Regions from separate parts of the Cohnella herbarum genome, predicted to be linked through region 3. Evidence: riboswitches for the same ligand, from Rfam matches in the RefSeq annotation. Region 3 holds a riboswitch; each other region holds the start of a gene.
The links. Region 3 has a riboswitch for cyclic di-AMP ahead of HH215_RS31295 (CAP domain-containing protein). Riboswitches for the same ligand answer to the same signal wherever they lie in the genome.

Region 1 (4,736 bases), 1.5 Mb from region 3:
CTAGCTGCCTGCATAGCGAGCATTCCTGCCGGTCCGAGTCCGGATACGAGCATCGATTTGCCGGAGAGGTCTCCGAATTGCAACAGGCCGATCAACACGCATTTGAACAATTCAAAGGATACGGCTTGCTTCCATTCCACGGAGTCGGGAAGTTTAATGAGCTCATGCGTTCGATAATTCAAATATTCGGCATATGCGCCGTTGCCGAGCAGGTGTTCCAAAGACGCTACGCGATCGCCGACTTTCAGCGAGGTGACCTTCCCTCCAACCGCGACGACCGTACCTGCCATCTCATGACCCGGCCATCCCGGAAGAAGCGGATAGTCGGGCTGTTTGGATGCGTCGAACATATCTTTGCCGCCCATCATGTTCATGTCCCAACGCGGGCAAGTAGTTACGATTTCGATACGTACGGTGACTTGGTCTTCTTGCGGATCCGTCAACGGAGTTTCTATAATCTCGAATGTATTCTTGCCGATGATCTGCAGGGCTTTTATGAAAATTCGCCTTCTTTCATTTTCGAGTAGTGTGTTTCATTGGTTTAAGTGTACAATAGGGAAGGAGGTAAGTATTTGCACAGTATCGTCCTTATTAATATTTAATTTTTCTTGTTTTATAACGTTATTTTAAAATAAATCATGATATCGTTTGAACGTAATTGACATTATTATCGGGAGGTCGAAGATGGAAATCAGATACTGCGGAGCAGGGACGATATCGCAGTCGGCCGAAGCGCCGGGAGGAGGCATGCATCCATCGTGTTATGAAATTCTTTATATTACCGGAGGAAAGGTCAAGTTCAAGTGGCGAGGAAACGTCTGCGAGGCGGAAGCGCCGGCCGTGTTCATTCTACCCAACTCTACCCCGCATGAGCTGGAGAGCTTGGCAGCCGAAGCCAAATTCCGATTTCTGGAACTCGAGGATCCGGAAGAGTTCCCGTTCTCCAACGAGCAAGTGGATGATTGGAATTTCATGCAAGCCCGCAAGGATATCTATTCTAAAATCGTGCTCGCGTCTTCGGTCATTCAGTCGCTAGACTTCGTCTATCATCTCCAATCGACGGGTCTTGCCGAACAAGACTCGAATCTCGGAGAAGTATGCTTGCTTGAAATTCGGAAGACGTATAAGCTGATCGCCCATATTCTGGGGGCGTCAGGGGGCGGAAACGTCGCGGTCGATCGCAAGATCAAGCACAAATCCCGCGCCGCGGTCGACTTGCTGATCGATTATTTGGATTGGCGGTACAAAGAGAACGTTACGTTGGAGACGCTTGCGGAAATCGTCGCCCTGGATCCCTCTTATCTCGTGAGGCTGTTCAAGAAACATATGAACATGACGCCGTTCGAATATCTCAGGGATCTTCGCCTTAGAGCCGCGGCCAGTTATTTGTCCGGAAGCGATATGCCGATCAGCTCCATCGTTCAGGAGACGGGATTTAACAGCGTTCATCATTTTACGAGGCTGTTCAAGAGTCATTACGGTCAAAGTCCCGCCGAATGGCGCAAGCAGTTGAAATCGCAGGAGCTTATGGCGTGAGGGAGGGGATGCCGATGAGAAGAACATGGATGATTTGGATATAGGTATAAAACAAAGAGGCTGTCTCAACGGTCAATGAAGACCTGCCGAGTCAGCCTCTTACTATAATGCGAATGTTACTGCGCTGCAGCTACCTCTGCGACTTGCTCGGTAGCCACTTTCTCGTACGTTCCATCGCTCATGACGCGACGGGCGCCGAGATAACGCTTGGCGTAGTAAGATTCATCCAAGGATGTAATCGTAACGCCTTTGGATGCCGCATGGGCAAATTTGTTGTTGCCAACGTAAATCCCGACATGAGAGACGCCGCTGCCGCTCGTATTGAAGAATACGAGATCGCCTGCGCGAAGTTCATCGTCGGCAATTTTGGTTGCCTTTTCCCAGCTGAACATATCCCGCGAAGAACGGGGCAAATCGATGCCGAGTTCGTTGAAGACGTACCCCGTAAAGCCGGAGCAGTCGAATCCGCTCGTTGTCGTTCCGCCGTACTTGTAGTCAGTTCCGATGAGCGGTGCAACCGATTTGTCTAGCTTGGAGTCTGCGAATGCGCTGCCTACCTGGAAAGCTAGGAGTACTGCTAAGGAAAACATGAACATAGACACTTTGCGCAAAACCGGTGACTCCTTCCAATGCCTACGAGGTTAGCTGGAGGGTTCGGTAGAAGGTTCCCCTATGGCTCGTATGAAGCAAAGCCAATTCACCCGTGTTGATGGTTCCCCCGTTCCCCGTTGTGCGGGAACTCGGCAATTTTTGATTACTTAGACTTATATATTCGGGTTTCGTGACGAATTTCCTGCATCTGCTAAATGAGAATTCCTTAATCTGGAGTGAAAAACTCGGGATTGATCTCCTCCTTTAGTCTCAATTTATCCCGCCGATAATAACGCCAAACCCCGGCCGCGGCCTCGAAAGGCGCAACCGGGGAATGTCCCGTGTCATCTATTGTCGAAGGGGACAAGAGGGGCTTACGACTTCGTATTGCACCATACTTGATACTGCGAAGCGGAAGTCCACAGCTTAAGCAAGGCGCGAACGAAGTGGAAAGCTTGGTGCAGCGCTACGGCGAGAAAGCCTGACCAGAGGAAGGATACGGCCCATGCCGTCGCGGACACTGCCAATCCGATGCCGAGCAAGATGAAGGTAATTCCCAGAAGAGGGAACGCCCGGCGAAGCGCCAAACTCAGGCCCTTAAAGATTCCTTCCCGCGAAACCGCCCCGAACTGCATGAATTGAAACAGCAGATGAACAATAAATCCGAACGCCAGCCACGCGGCGGCATAGGGTAGCATTTCCTGAAGCCAAGCGGATAAGGAGGGCTCCGAGAGAAACCGATCTTCGGCTAACGGCAGCAGCCATGCGGCGGGTAGCAGAATGAGCCCGTTCTCTATCCAGTAGAGCAGCGTTACCGGCTTCCAAGTCCTTCGCATTCCGGACAATACGCGGGTTCCTTCTCCTTCCAGGGCGTGGTGGAAGGAGTAATAAACGCCGGCGTTGAGCAGGGGCGTGAGAACCATCCGCATGAGCAGCAGCCCGCCTAACATCCAGAGAACCTCGTTCACGAGATCGGTCTTGAGCAGGCGGAATTGAGCTTCGATGAGGAACAGATGGGTCGCGTCGGAGTTTGGATGATCCGCGGGGTAACGGGCTAACACCGGCGTTACGACCGAATCGACGAACCGGTAAAGGAAAAATCCCCACAACAAGCGATAGAGAAATAGGAGAACCAATACATACTTATGCCGAACGGTCATGTCCCATCCCATTTTTAATAATCGACGCATCCCTTAGTCACCTCACCACACCATTGTTCCGAACAGTCCTTCGATGATTTGAGTTATGCCGGTCGCTATTCGCGAGCGTTCCTGTTGGGGGACTTCGGCCTTGAGATAGTTGTTATATCTGCGGTTATCGAGAACGACGTTCATGCTAGGATCGATGGCCGCGTAAGTTAACGGCGTAGCGGAAAAGAGCTGTAACTGGACGTGGGTCTGCACGCCGTCCCATTTTTTGCGAATGGATTGCCCGTCTTGGAACTTGAGCCAGATCGAGACCGGCTGCGGGCTGCCGCCGTATCGCTTCAGAAGCACGAGGCTTTCGTAACCTTCGCTAGTCTTGCGCGTGTTGATGTTATCGATCGCGTAATCGGTCATCTCTCCATGCTGGACGTAGGCTTGGAAGAAGTCGGTCCACTTCGTCTTCGTTACGGATTCCACGACCTTCTGGAAGTCCGAGGAAGAAGGGTGCTTGAATTTGTAATTCTGAAAATAAGTCCGCAAAATCTTGCTCATCGTTTTGTCGCCGACTTGACGCTCCAAGGAAGAAAGTACGAGCTTGCCGCGCAAGTAGACGTTCTCGGCGTACCTATCCGAGGAACTATAGCGCCAAGAGGACTGATGAAGCGGCTCCGGATGGGTCATATAGCTGGCTTCGATCGGCAGATTGGGAACGACGCCATAGATGCTGGCCATCAATTTATCTTCGGTATACGAAGTAAAGCCTTCGTCGAGCCAAGCTTCTTCGAATTCATTGGAGGCAACCAGCCCGTACCAGTACTGATGGGCGATCTCGTGGACTAGCGTGCGCTCCAGATCGTATCCGGGATTGTCGTCCCGCGCGGCCGCGGCGGTAACGAGCGTCGGATACTCCATGCCTCCGGCTCCATTGCCGTCCTTCGGAGGAACGACGATGGATAACGTGGAGTATGGATATTCTCCATACCATTGTCCAAGCTTGGCTAGGGCGGATTTCGCCGCATGCATGTAACGATCCTTCAAGTCCTTGTGGAGCGGGTCAAGGAATAGCTTGATCCGCACGCCGGGAACCCCGGGGGAAGAGAAGGAGTCTTCCACGTACTCGAATACGGGAGAGGCGGACCAAGCGAAGTCATGGACGTCGTCGGCGTAAAATTGGAAGCTTTTGCGTCCGCCGGATAGGACGGGCGCCTTCGTTTGGAAACCCGTCGCCGCAATCTTATAGGTTTCGGGAACATCGATGCGGACGCTGTAGATACCGAAGTCCGAGTAGAATTCCGAATTGCCGTGGTATTGATGCAAATTCCAGCCTTCGGTCGTTCGCCCCCGCATGCCGACCGTCTCGTACACGGCGACTTTCGGGAACCATTGTCCCGCCATGACGAAATCGCCGGCTTTGCCCATTCTCGCGAATACATCCGGAAGCTTAACGGTGAAGTTCATTCGCAA
Region 2 (4,736 bases), 3.4 Mb from region 3:
CGCAGCAAGCATTCGCCGAACTTGCGAATGAACGGATCGGCCTTCGTGATTTGATACATCTCGAACCGTGATGCGCAAGCTTCGATCCCGTCAAGAACGTCATCCAGCTTCTTAATCAATTCCATAATATCTTCCCGTTCGATCGGCGTGATGAACGTCTTGTTCAGTTCGGTCAGAATAACATGGGTGTACTTATCGCCTTTGTGTTCGAATTCCTTCATTTCCTTGGCGAACGAAGCTACATCCGGTAAATCCCCGTTGACGGCCGTGGCGAAACGGTCAACCGTTTCATAGATGATGTCCGCCATTTCCTCCAACGTCATAAAAAAGATATCTTTTTTCTTCCGAAACACGGATAGCCCTTCTTTCCCATGTATATGGCTTATAAATTTACAATCCGATAACGTCCCGATTACATGGCGTTAACTTATTTATTTTATCACAGGGCGTACAGGCTTTGTATAGTCCCCCAAACGGCACTTGTGACACTTTTTTTAAGTTTGACCCATAAATGGCATTGCTACTCCGTTCGGATACATCTAATTTTGCCGTTTTTTGCGAATATTTCCGTCGAAAAACGGTGAATGTTTCTAATCGATATTAAGTACGTAAACGGAAAAAGGGATTTCCGCTATCCCATTCGCATGGTCGCGGAACAATCCCTTCGTCTGCCGATGTGGAATCGCCGGCTTATTGATAAGTCACGTGCTGATCCAACGCGGTTGAATTCGGTACGACATGATAGTAGGTTACGCCCGGCAGGAACGGCAGCTCTTGTCCGTCCTTCACGAGACGGATGACGTCTCCCTCCTTACGCTCCCACTCGCACGGGATCGCCTTGCCGTTCTGGAACAAGATCGCTTTGCCGCCGCTGTTCAGATCGACGACCAGCCGGCCGACATCGTCCTTGATATCGTGTTTGGCCGAGAGTACAACCAGGTTCGTTGCGGTCAACTGCTGATCGTTGTTTTTGTCGATGTGGGGCTCGCCGTTAATAGAACGGGAATAGACCGCTTTCACGCTATCGTAAGCATAAGAAACTTTGTAGTCCGACAACATAAACTTGATGTCGATCTGAGTCGCTGCCGCAGCCGTCGCGAGCTGCGTTGGCGCAGAGTTAAAACTCAGGAGCGGCATCGTCGCCGTATTGCTGTATTTGCGTTTCTCGGCGCCTGCCCGGAGCTGCTCCAACGTCGAATAAACGTTATGAGGAGCCTTGCGGGACTTGTCCCGATAGAAGTAAGCGCCGGCGTTCGTGATTTCGTCTAAGTCTTCCTTATGCTGTCGCTGAAGGATCGCGAACGCATCGTTGCTAGCTCCGGCGTGTACGAGCACCCCGCTATAAAATTCGCCTACTTGGATGAAATAAGGACGAATGCTTCGGATCGGTCCGATCGGATCGGTGAATTCCTTGCTTTGGAACACGGCTGCGAAACGCGTTATTCCTCCTTCCGCAAGCAGCTCCCATACGATATCCGCCTGCGTGAGTCCCGATTGCGGCCGGGCGGGCTTAAGGTTATTGATCATGACCGCGAACGGCCTGTTCGATACTTCGCTCTCCGCGGGCAACCCCGTTAACGGAGCCAAGAAGGCCGCAGTAGGCGCCGTTGCGGTTTCGCTAGCCGACTCGGATGCGCTGGCCGTCGGCGCCGCCGTCTCGACCGGCAGGTTCGACGTCTCTTTCGAACCGTTGCCGCATGCGGTTAAACCAACGAGCGCGGACGCGAGCGTAAGCTGCATCGCGATTCGTAATCGTTGCGTCATGCTCAGTCTCCCTTCGCAAGATCGATCAAATATGTACTCTTCCATTAAACCATACGAGCCCCTCGGGAAAAAGAGCCGATTTTCCTTATTTCGACAACCCCGTCTACTATAGAGGCAACCGTTTATTTCTGATGATCCCGCGGAAACCTTCCGGACCTTCGTCTTCCATCGCCCTTATCCGCGCGATGGAATTCTCTACGATCTTCTTCGTTCCATCCGGCATGATCACTTCCCACTCCGAGCCATTTATAGGAATGAACTTCGTATAAGGCTTGCCAAGCAAATCTATCCGGGCTACCCCCAGAATTTCGCACAGTGCCGCATTAAAGAAGACAATCCTGCCTTCCTCGTCCGTTTCATAATAACCGTCCTTGATCAAATCTACGGTCGTGCGGATCTCCTCCGTTTGCTTCTCCCGCTCTGCCGCCTCCGATTGACGGAGTTTGTCCATCTTCAACATGGCAAAAGAGGTAAAGGTAAACGATACGGATAAGACCGTCACTACGCTTGCCGACAGTCTTGTCCCTATCTCGCGCCAATCCCCGGCGGACCAATCCATGACGAGATAATCCACGCTCATTTGGCACGTAAGCGCCGCAACGATATAAATATAAGTCAATCTTCGAATCTCCAAGTTATTCATGGGAATATCTCCTTTCCCTAATTTTCTCGAGGTTAAAAAAGGACAACAAAAAAGAAGCCTGCGCGAAGAGGATTCTTCTCGTGGCTTCTGCAATACAGCTAAGAAACGGCTAAACGACCGCATCTCTACACGATACTCGTTACCTCTCTATTGCGCTTACGAGGTTAGCTGCCGGATTCGGGCAAGAGAGTCGCCCTACTTCAGATTCCTATAACGGAACCTGATGATTCACCCCTTGAACGTTCGGACACCCGGATACTCGGATGTGCTTGCGTTCCGTTGGATCCCCCGCTCCTTGTCGTTTCCGCAAGGATTAAGCGTTGTTCGTTTGAACGAACCATGATGAGTCTAATGGTACCTGTTCCCTATAGGGTTGTAAAACGTCCTAGAACGACTTTAATCGTCGATTTACGACAAATTCGGCATTCGGGTCGCATACTTACGTGTCCATCTTCGAATTGCCCGTCATTCTCTTCCGTTTCCTTCCGCTTGCGCCAAATTTACCGAGAGCTATCGAACGAATGACTCGGCGATCAATTTTTGCTTAGCCAGAACGAACCTCCGCTCATCGATATCCCTCCGGGACGCAACTCCTCTTCAATCGGTTGCAAGATACTCAGCAATTCCGCGTCTTGGGAGATGAAATGACTAGGAAAAGTTACGCGGAATGCCGGGTTTGCGCCCTGAGCCAGCAAGTAAGCAGCCAGCATGTATTGTTCGTTGTAGAAGCGGTGGGACCAAGATGCGGGATAGTCGTCCGGCAAGAAAATATCATGAAAATGAATCCGTACGCCCGGCTTCAGGCGAGGCATGATTTCCAAAAACACGATGTTCGCGTCGGAGTTCTGAAAGACGTAATGGCTGCTGTCCACGAACAAAATATCTCCCGCCTCTAGTTCCTCGAACAGGCTTATATCCGTATTCTCCAACGGCTTCCTGATCACGTCGTCGCACAATTCATCGATTTCGTCCCGCGGGAACGGGTCGATGGAGACGATGGAAGTTCGCAACCCGTGATCGACGGCCGCCCGCTTCGCGAACTTGGTCGAATACCCCGAACCGATCTCGTAATATCGCGCCGGATCGGTTGTCGCCAACAAACCGTATAACGAGATCGCATCCAGGCCGCTAAACCATTCGTTGCGCCAGGAAGGCTGCTGCGGATTCAATACGTCCTGATCTAAGCCGATGCTCGCGAACTGTCCGCGCAGCTTAACGAATGAACGCAACTGCTCCGCATAGCTGGATCGATTGCCGTTGATGGCGTCATAGAGGGGGGTATGCCGCGGAAGCTCGCCTCCGAATCTCGGTTTCGGAACGATCGGGTAATTGACGTAGATCGGATACAATGAACTCATCCCATCGACTCCCTTCACCCCTAACCGTATTCCGTTCCTCTCCTTCTTGCGACTTATACTTGCCTACTCTGCTCTGCGCGTAGCAAACAAAAAAAACGGGAGGAGCGGCGCAAGCCGGCTCTTCCCGTTTCTCATAACCTAGCGTTCTTCTCCTTATTTCACGAAAAACGTCGCATCCGCCTGATCCAAAGCATTCGAGATCGACGAAATTTCCAACAAGCCGGCTCTGTGCCTCATGAAGGCTCCGGAAATGTTGTAGGACTCGAAGGATGTCGCCCAACCGTTCGAGAAACCGGAACGAATGTGCCAAGTCGCGTCGTTCTTGAACAACGTCGAATTGTCGTTCGCTTCCAGCCATACTTTCCCGTCCCGGTGTCTCAAATAATAGCCGGGGACGGTTACCGATTCGATCGATACCGCGGACGCGTTAGCCAGCCCGGGAACGATTCTCCATTGGGAATCGGCGGCGTACTGGGCTCCGTCGAGTTTGCCCCGCCCGCCGTTAAAGCGAATAAAGCTGCCTTGAATGTTGTAGCTTTCGAATTGATTCACCGGAATTTCGACGTCGACGCGCGTCGTCTTCCAATTCTGCGTATCGAGACCGTTCGCCGTCCACTGTATGACTTTCGTTCCGGGCAGCGCGCCCCCGCCGGCATTGTCCAACATCAAGCCGCTATGTTCGTTCATGCTCGTGTAATAACCGTTGCCTCTGTAGGCGAACTTCCATCGTTGCGTATCCAGGAAGTTATCCGTCCACAAGACGACGTTCGTCCCCGGTGTCGTAACTCCGTTAGGATCGTCCAAGACGAGATTATTGTTCACGTTCATTACCCTGAAGAAGCCGTTGCTCCGATAATCCGTCCGCCACCATTGGGTATCGGCGCTAAGATCTCCCCATTGAATGACCTTCGTTCCGGGAGGCGAGCCGCCGCCCGCGTTATCCAGCAAGAGACCGTTGTTTTGGTTAATGA
Region 3 (4,736 bases):
GATTAACGAAGGTTTAGGCGGAGGGCAAGTCACGTTGCAGAACGGATTAATTTCGGAAACGACGACGGGAACGATGGAGGAGGATATTCCGTGAATGCTCAAAGAGCGCAGGAGATTTACGATTCCTCGGATAACATCGCCGTTCGATTAGATGACGGACAATCGGTGTGGATAGAAAAAGTGGACGTCGAGAACGGCGTGGCGACGGTGCAAGTCGGACAAAATCCGACCGATACACAGACGGTAGGCGTCGAGCGGCTGAAGGAGCATTAATGTCGAAGGAAGCGTAACGACCGGGAGATACGATGGGCTTACTTTTTGAAAGCAGGTCAAGCTCGTGCTACAATAAGGTGAGTTCCATAATATCCCTTAAGGAGTGGTTGTTATGTACGATATCGCCATTATCGGCGGAGGTCCGGCAGGCGCGAGCGCGGCAATCTTCACTGCGAAGGCAGGGAAGAAAACGCTCGTTATCGATAGTGACCAAAGCGTAACGAAACGAGCTTGGTTGGAAAATCACTATGGAACAGAGGGAATCTCGGGTCCCGACCTCGTCGCGGCCGGTAAAAGACAAGCCGCGAAATTCGGAGCGGAATTCGTAGTCGCGAAAGCTACGAAGCTAACGGCAGGGGACGGTTTCATCAAGATCGAGACCGAGGGAGAAACGTACGAAGCGGGTCATGTTATTCTGGCTACGGGGATGTTCGTCGACGCAGCCGAGGCTAGCGGCGTTCGCACGAAGCCGGGAACGGAGCCGCGGATCAAGACGATCGTCGATTGCACGCCGGAAGGCAAGACGAGCATCGACAATATCTGGGCTGCCGGTACCGTGGCCGGAGTTAGCATGCACACGATTATTACCGCCGGAGACGGCGCTAAAGTCGCGATTAACGTCATTAGCGAGATCAATGGCGAGCGTTACGTCGACCATGACGTATTGAAGTCTTAAATAGATCATGATCCTGTCCATCCCATTTCGTTCTTTGAACGGATGGGATGTTTTATTCTACAGGAAGCAACATATTTCATTCGTACGGCGACCAAATTTCTGGTACAATCATCCGTACATGGATGATGGGAGTTGGAACAATGAATCACGAATTAAAGGATATGTTACAATCCGTTATTCGAGAAGAATTAGCGCCTGTTCATCAACGATTAGAGCGGATTGAAACACGGTTAGATCGAGTAGAAGAGCGGTTAGATCGAGTAGAAGAGCGGTTAGACCGGGTAGAAGTACGGCTAGATCGAATGGAAACGCGGTTAGAGAACGTGGAGACGCGGTTAGATCAGGTAGAAACACGCTTAGAAGCATTAGAAGAAGATTCTCAACTGATTAAACGGGCTGTACTGGAAACAAACGAGAGCGTTAAGCGTTATGAGGCTATTCAGGAGAGCCAGCAGCGGATCATCGAATTGCTCTCGTCCAGGTCGATTGAGCAAGAAGCTCAGTTGAAACGAATTGTTTGATGGTTTCATGTAAAAAAAAAGGCATCGCAATCCGCATGGGCGGTTCGCGATGCCTTTTCGGTTTTTACTATGCGATGAATTCTTGAACCCATACGCCGTTATAATAAGCTACGCCGATCGTCGTGAAGTTCGCGCTCAGAATGTTCGCGCGATGACCGGAGCTGTTCATCCATGCCGTCATGACTTCTTGCGGAGTACGCTGACCTTTGGCGATATTCTCGCCGGCATATCTGTAGCTGATTCCGTATTGCTTCATCATGTCGAACGGCGAACCGTAAGTCGGAGAATTGTGGTCGAAGTAACCGTTATTGTACATGTCTTTCGCTTTGTCCAACGCCATTTTCGTTAGCGTGGCATTCGACATTTTCAACGCGCTCAAGCCTGCTTTCGCGCGCTCTTGGTTAACGATAGATACGACTTCGGTAGCGTAAGCGGATGTAGCAACCGTTCCAGAACCTGTGCCTGTTCCAGAACCTGCGCCCGTTCCATTACCTGTACCGGAACCTGTTCCGGTGCTAGGCTTGCTCGGTTGAGTCACTTGACCGTTGCCGGAACCCGTACCCGGTTTGCTAGGCTGCGTCACTTGACCGTTGCCCGAATTTTCCGTGCCTGTTCCGGGTTTGGATACGACGGGATATTTGCCTTGCATGATTTGTTGCAATAGCGTGTTCAGATCGATGCCTAGACGGCTCGTGACTTGCGTGATCGTTGTTGTCTGCGCGTAGTTGCTTCCGGACGTGCCTGCCGCGGATGCTGCGCCAATGCCTGTCGGAATGGATACGGCGAGTGCCAACGTACCTAATATGAGAGTCTTCTTCAGACCTTTATTGTGCTTGTGATGCTTGTTCATGAATGATGTTCCTCCCTTGTTTGCCTGCGGAGTTAGCTGTCGGGTTAGGACCAAAGTTGCCCCGCCGCATGTTGCGCGGCTTCACCCCATGGTGGTGGGTTCTCCGCGTCCGTTGTGGACTTCGGCTGGAATATCTCAAAGTCTATCAGCTAGCGGAAGCGAAATCATTTCATAAATCCTGCCAAGCGGAACGATCGACGCCCGTTTTTGTTGACTTGGCGGCGTTTAGAATCTCAAATAATATTATTCTCATAATCCATTAAGCAGGAATTCCCAGTAAAAAAGGCGAATGTATATTCGTATAAGGGTGGCGAGACTAAACCGGCATTGCACGTAAATCGAAGGGAGCAAAAGAATGAAACTCGAAGCGCGCATCGCGTGGAAAGAACCGTTTAACGTAGTAGGGGAGAAGATTCGGTATACGCCGAAGCATCATACGCCGAATTCTAAAAACGAAATCAGCAAGCTTTGGCAGCGCTTTAACACTCGCGGGGAAGAAATCCTCCATTTCGACGGAAAAAGCTACGGGATGTGTATATTCGGACCGGAGGATATGCCGGGGCAAGCCTTCGATTACATTGCCGGGGCAGGAGTCGCCGCAATCGGGAATATCCCCGAGGGGATGGTGGCCGAATCGTTCGCAGGCGGTCTGTACTGCGTCATACAGCGAAGAGGGCCTATTGATGAAATTGGAGAGGCCTTTCAATATTACGAAAGCGCTTGGCTTCCGAATTCCGATTACGAGCCGGCCGGCGGAGTCCATTTCGAATTATATGACGATCGGTACAAAGGCAACGATAACCCGGATTCGGTCATGGAATTGTGGTTTTCTATTCGTAGAAAACACGAGTTGCCCATTGAAAATCGAGCGGCGAGTTTGTTCGTCCACGTGACGGATTTAAGGCGAGCGACAGAGTGGTATAGCAAGCTGCTAGGATTACCGATTATGGAGGAACGGATGAACGGAGGTCCGGTATACTGGTTTGATTTGCCCGGTACGGGGCTCGTTCTCGACTCGGATGCCAACAACCATAACAATCCGGACTGGCAGCAAGAGAAACCGCTCGTTATGTTAGCGGCATCGGACATCGATCGTGCTTACGCATACATCTGCAGGAAGGCGCAAGTGCTGTCCGAACCCCATCGTTTCGATGGGATGGCGTATTTTAATTTCTATGATCCGGAAGGAAAAGCCGTCATGGTTTGTTGGAGCGCGGACGGAGGCAAGGAGTATGGGCTTCCCGTTACGGACAGCCCGGTGAAGGCTAACATAGGCGGAGTATTCGTCAATGTGAAGAATATGGAGAAAGCGGCAAGCTGGTACTGCGAACTGCTTGGAGTGCCACTGGATGAAGAGTCGGTTAAGCAGTCGGTTTATTCCGTTCCGGTAACGCGTGGAGCTTCGCTTTTATTAGACGACAACCGGTACCGCAATCATGAAGCATTCGAAATTCTCTTTATGTTCGATACCGACGATATCGATTCCGCTTACGATTTTGCCGCCGATCAAGGGATGACATTTCACGGAGAGCTAGAGCGGCATGGCGAAATATCCTTCTTCGTCTTGAAAGATCCGGACGGGAACTTGATTATGGTGTGCCAAGGTCGATAAGTAAATATTCGAATTTAAGGGAGGGGTTTCGTTGCGGGTATCCATCGAACAAAAACAACCGTTAAGAGTCGCCGTAATCCGAAGCGAGTGCAATGGGAAAGAAGTTAGATTAGCGTGGCAACGCGTTCAAGAGCTGTTGAAGAACCACCCCGCCGTATGCAACGACGAATTCGGGCATGTGATCATTCCGGAATGGCAATGGTCGACGGGCGTGACTACGTTATGGACGGGAGTGGAGGTCGGCGGCTTTGATGACCTTCCGGATGGGTTGGAGACGATAACGATTCCCGGGCGTAAGTTCGCCAAAATAACGGTGAAAGGCAATAGAGAAAGGTTAGAGGAGACTTACGCCTTTCTGACCGATTGGTTTCGGACCGAAGGGTACGAGCGAGATATGAACGAAGGTTCTTACGGATACGAGGCCAATCGCTTGAAGCCGATCAATCCGTTCCTCGTGCCGGCGGACGAGATCGATGAGTTCGACTTCGATATCTATGCTCCGATAAAGGAGAACGTGCAATCATGACGAAAAAGCTTGGCAGGGAAGCGTTTGGAAGAGCACGGCAGTTTTTATTAACGGGCGGCGCAAGGAAGCTGGAGGCTGCTTTGTTCCGATATGAGTTCGAGCGGGGCTCTATTGAGGATGTCTATCTCGAGTTAGAGAAATTTCAGAACGATGACGGAGGATTCGGTCGGGCATTGGAACCGGATCTTCGGTGCGCGGCCTCATCGGCTCTGGCAACGACGACCGCGCTTCAGCTATTGCTGAGCGAGAATATACGGAACGAGGCAATGATCGGGCGC

Region 1: it holds a riboswitch for cyclic di-AMP, as region 3 does, so the genes downstream of both, HH215_RS25335 (C40 family peptidase) here and HH215_RS31295 (CAP domain-containing protein) in region 3, are expected to answer to the same signal.
Region 2: it holds a riboswitch for cyclic di-AMP, as region 3 does, so the genes downstream of both, HH215_RS17225 (PAS domain S-box protein) here and HH215_RS31295 (CAP domain-containing protein) in region 3, are expected to answer to the same signal.

Annotation. Positions count from the first base shown of each region.
Region 1 is NZ_CP051680.1:5,939,263-5,943,998, forward strand. Features, by position in the region: gene HH215_RS25325 (alcohol dehydrogenase catalytic domain-containing protein) at 1-443, opposite strand, end outside; gene HH215_RS25330 (helix-turn-helix domain-containing protein) at 685-1,536, shown strand; gene HH215_RS25335 (C40 family peptidase) at 1,653-2,147, opposite strand; cyclic di-AMP (ydaO/yuaA leader) riboswitch at 2,152-2,292, opposite strand; gene HH215_RS25340 (hypothetical protein) at 2,502-3,317, opposite strand; gene HH215_RS25345 (M1 family metallopeptidase) at 3,330-4,736, opposite strand, start outside.
Region 2 is NZ_CP051680.1:4,029,594-4,034,329, forward strand. Features, by position in the region: gene HH215_RS17215 (DUF47 domain-containing protein) at 1-353, opposite strand, end outside; gene HH215_RS17220 (DUF3048 domain-containing protein) at 691-1,764, opposite strand; gene HH215_RS17225 (PAS domain S-box protein) at 1,871-2,407, opposite strand; cyclic di-AMP (ydaO/yuaA leader) riboswitch at 2,546-2,737, opposite strand; gene HH215_RS17230 (class I SAM-dependent methyltransferase) at 2,941-3,765, opposite strand; gene HH215_RS17235 (AbfB domain-containing protein) at 3,919-4,736, opposite strand, start outside.
Region 3 is NZ_CP051680.1:7,456,531-7,461,266, forward strand. Features, by position in the region: gene HH215_RS31275 (hypothetical protein) at 1-94, shown strand, start outside; gene HH215_RS31280 (H-type small acid-soluble spore protein) at 91-273, shown strand; gene HH215_RS31285 (FAD-dependent oxidoreductase) at 386-949, shown strand; gene HH215_RS31290 (hypothetical protein) at 1,090-1,470, shown strand; gene HH215_RS31295 (CAP domain-containing protein) at 1,538-2,320, opposite strand; cyclic di-AMP (ydaO/yuaA leader) riboswitch at 2,327-2,457, opposite strand; gene HH215_RS31300 (VOC family protein) at 2,676-3,932, shown strand; gene HH215_RS31305 (GyrI-like domain-containing protein) at 3,964-4,458, shown strand; gene HH215_RS31310 (hypothetical protein) at 4,455-4,736, shown strand, end outside.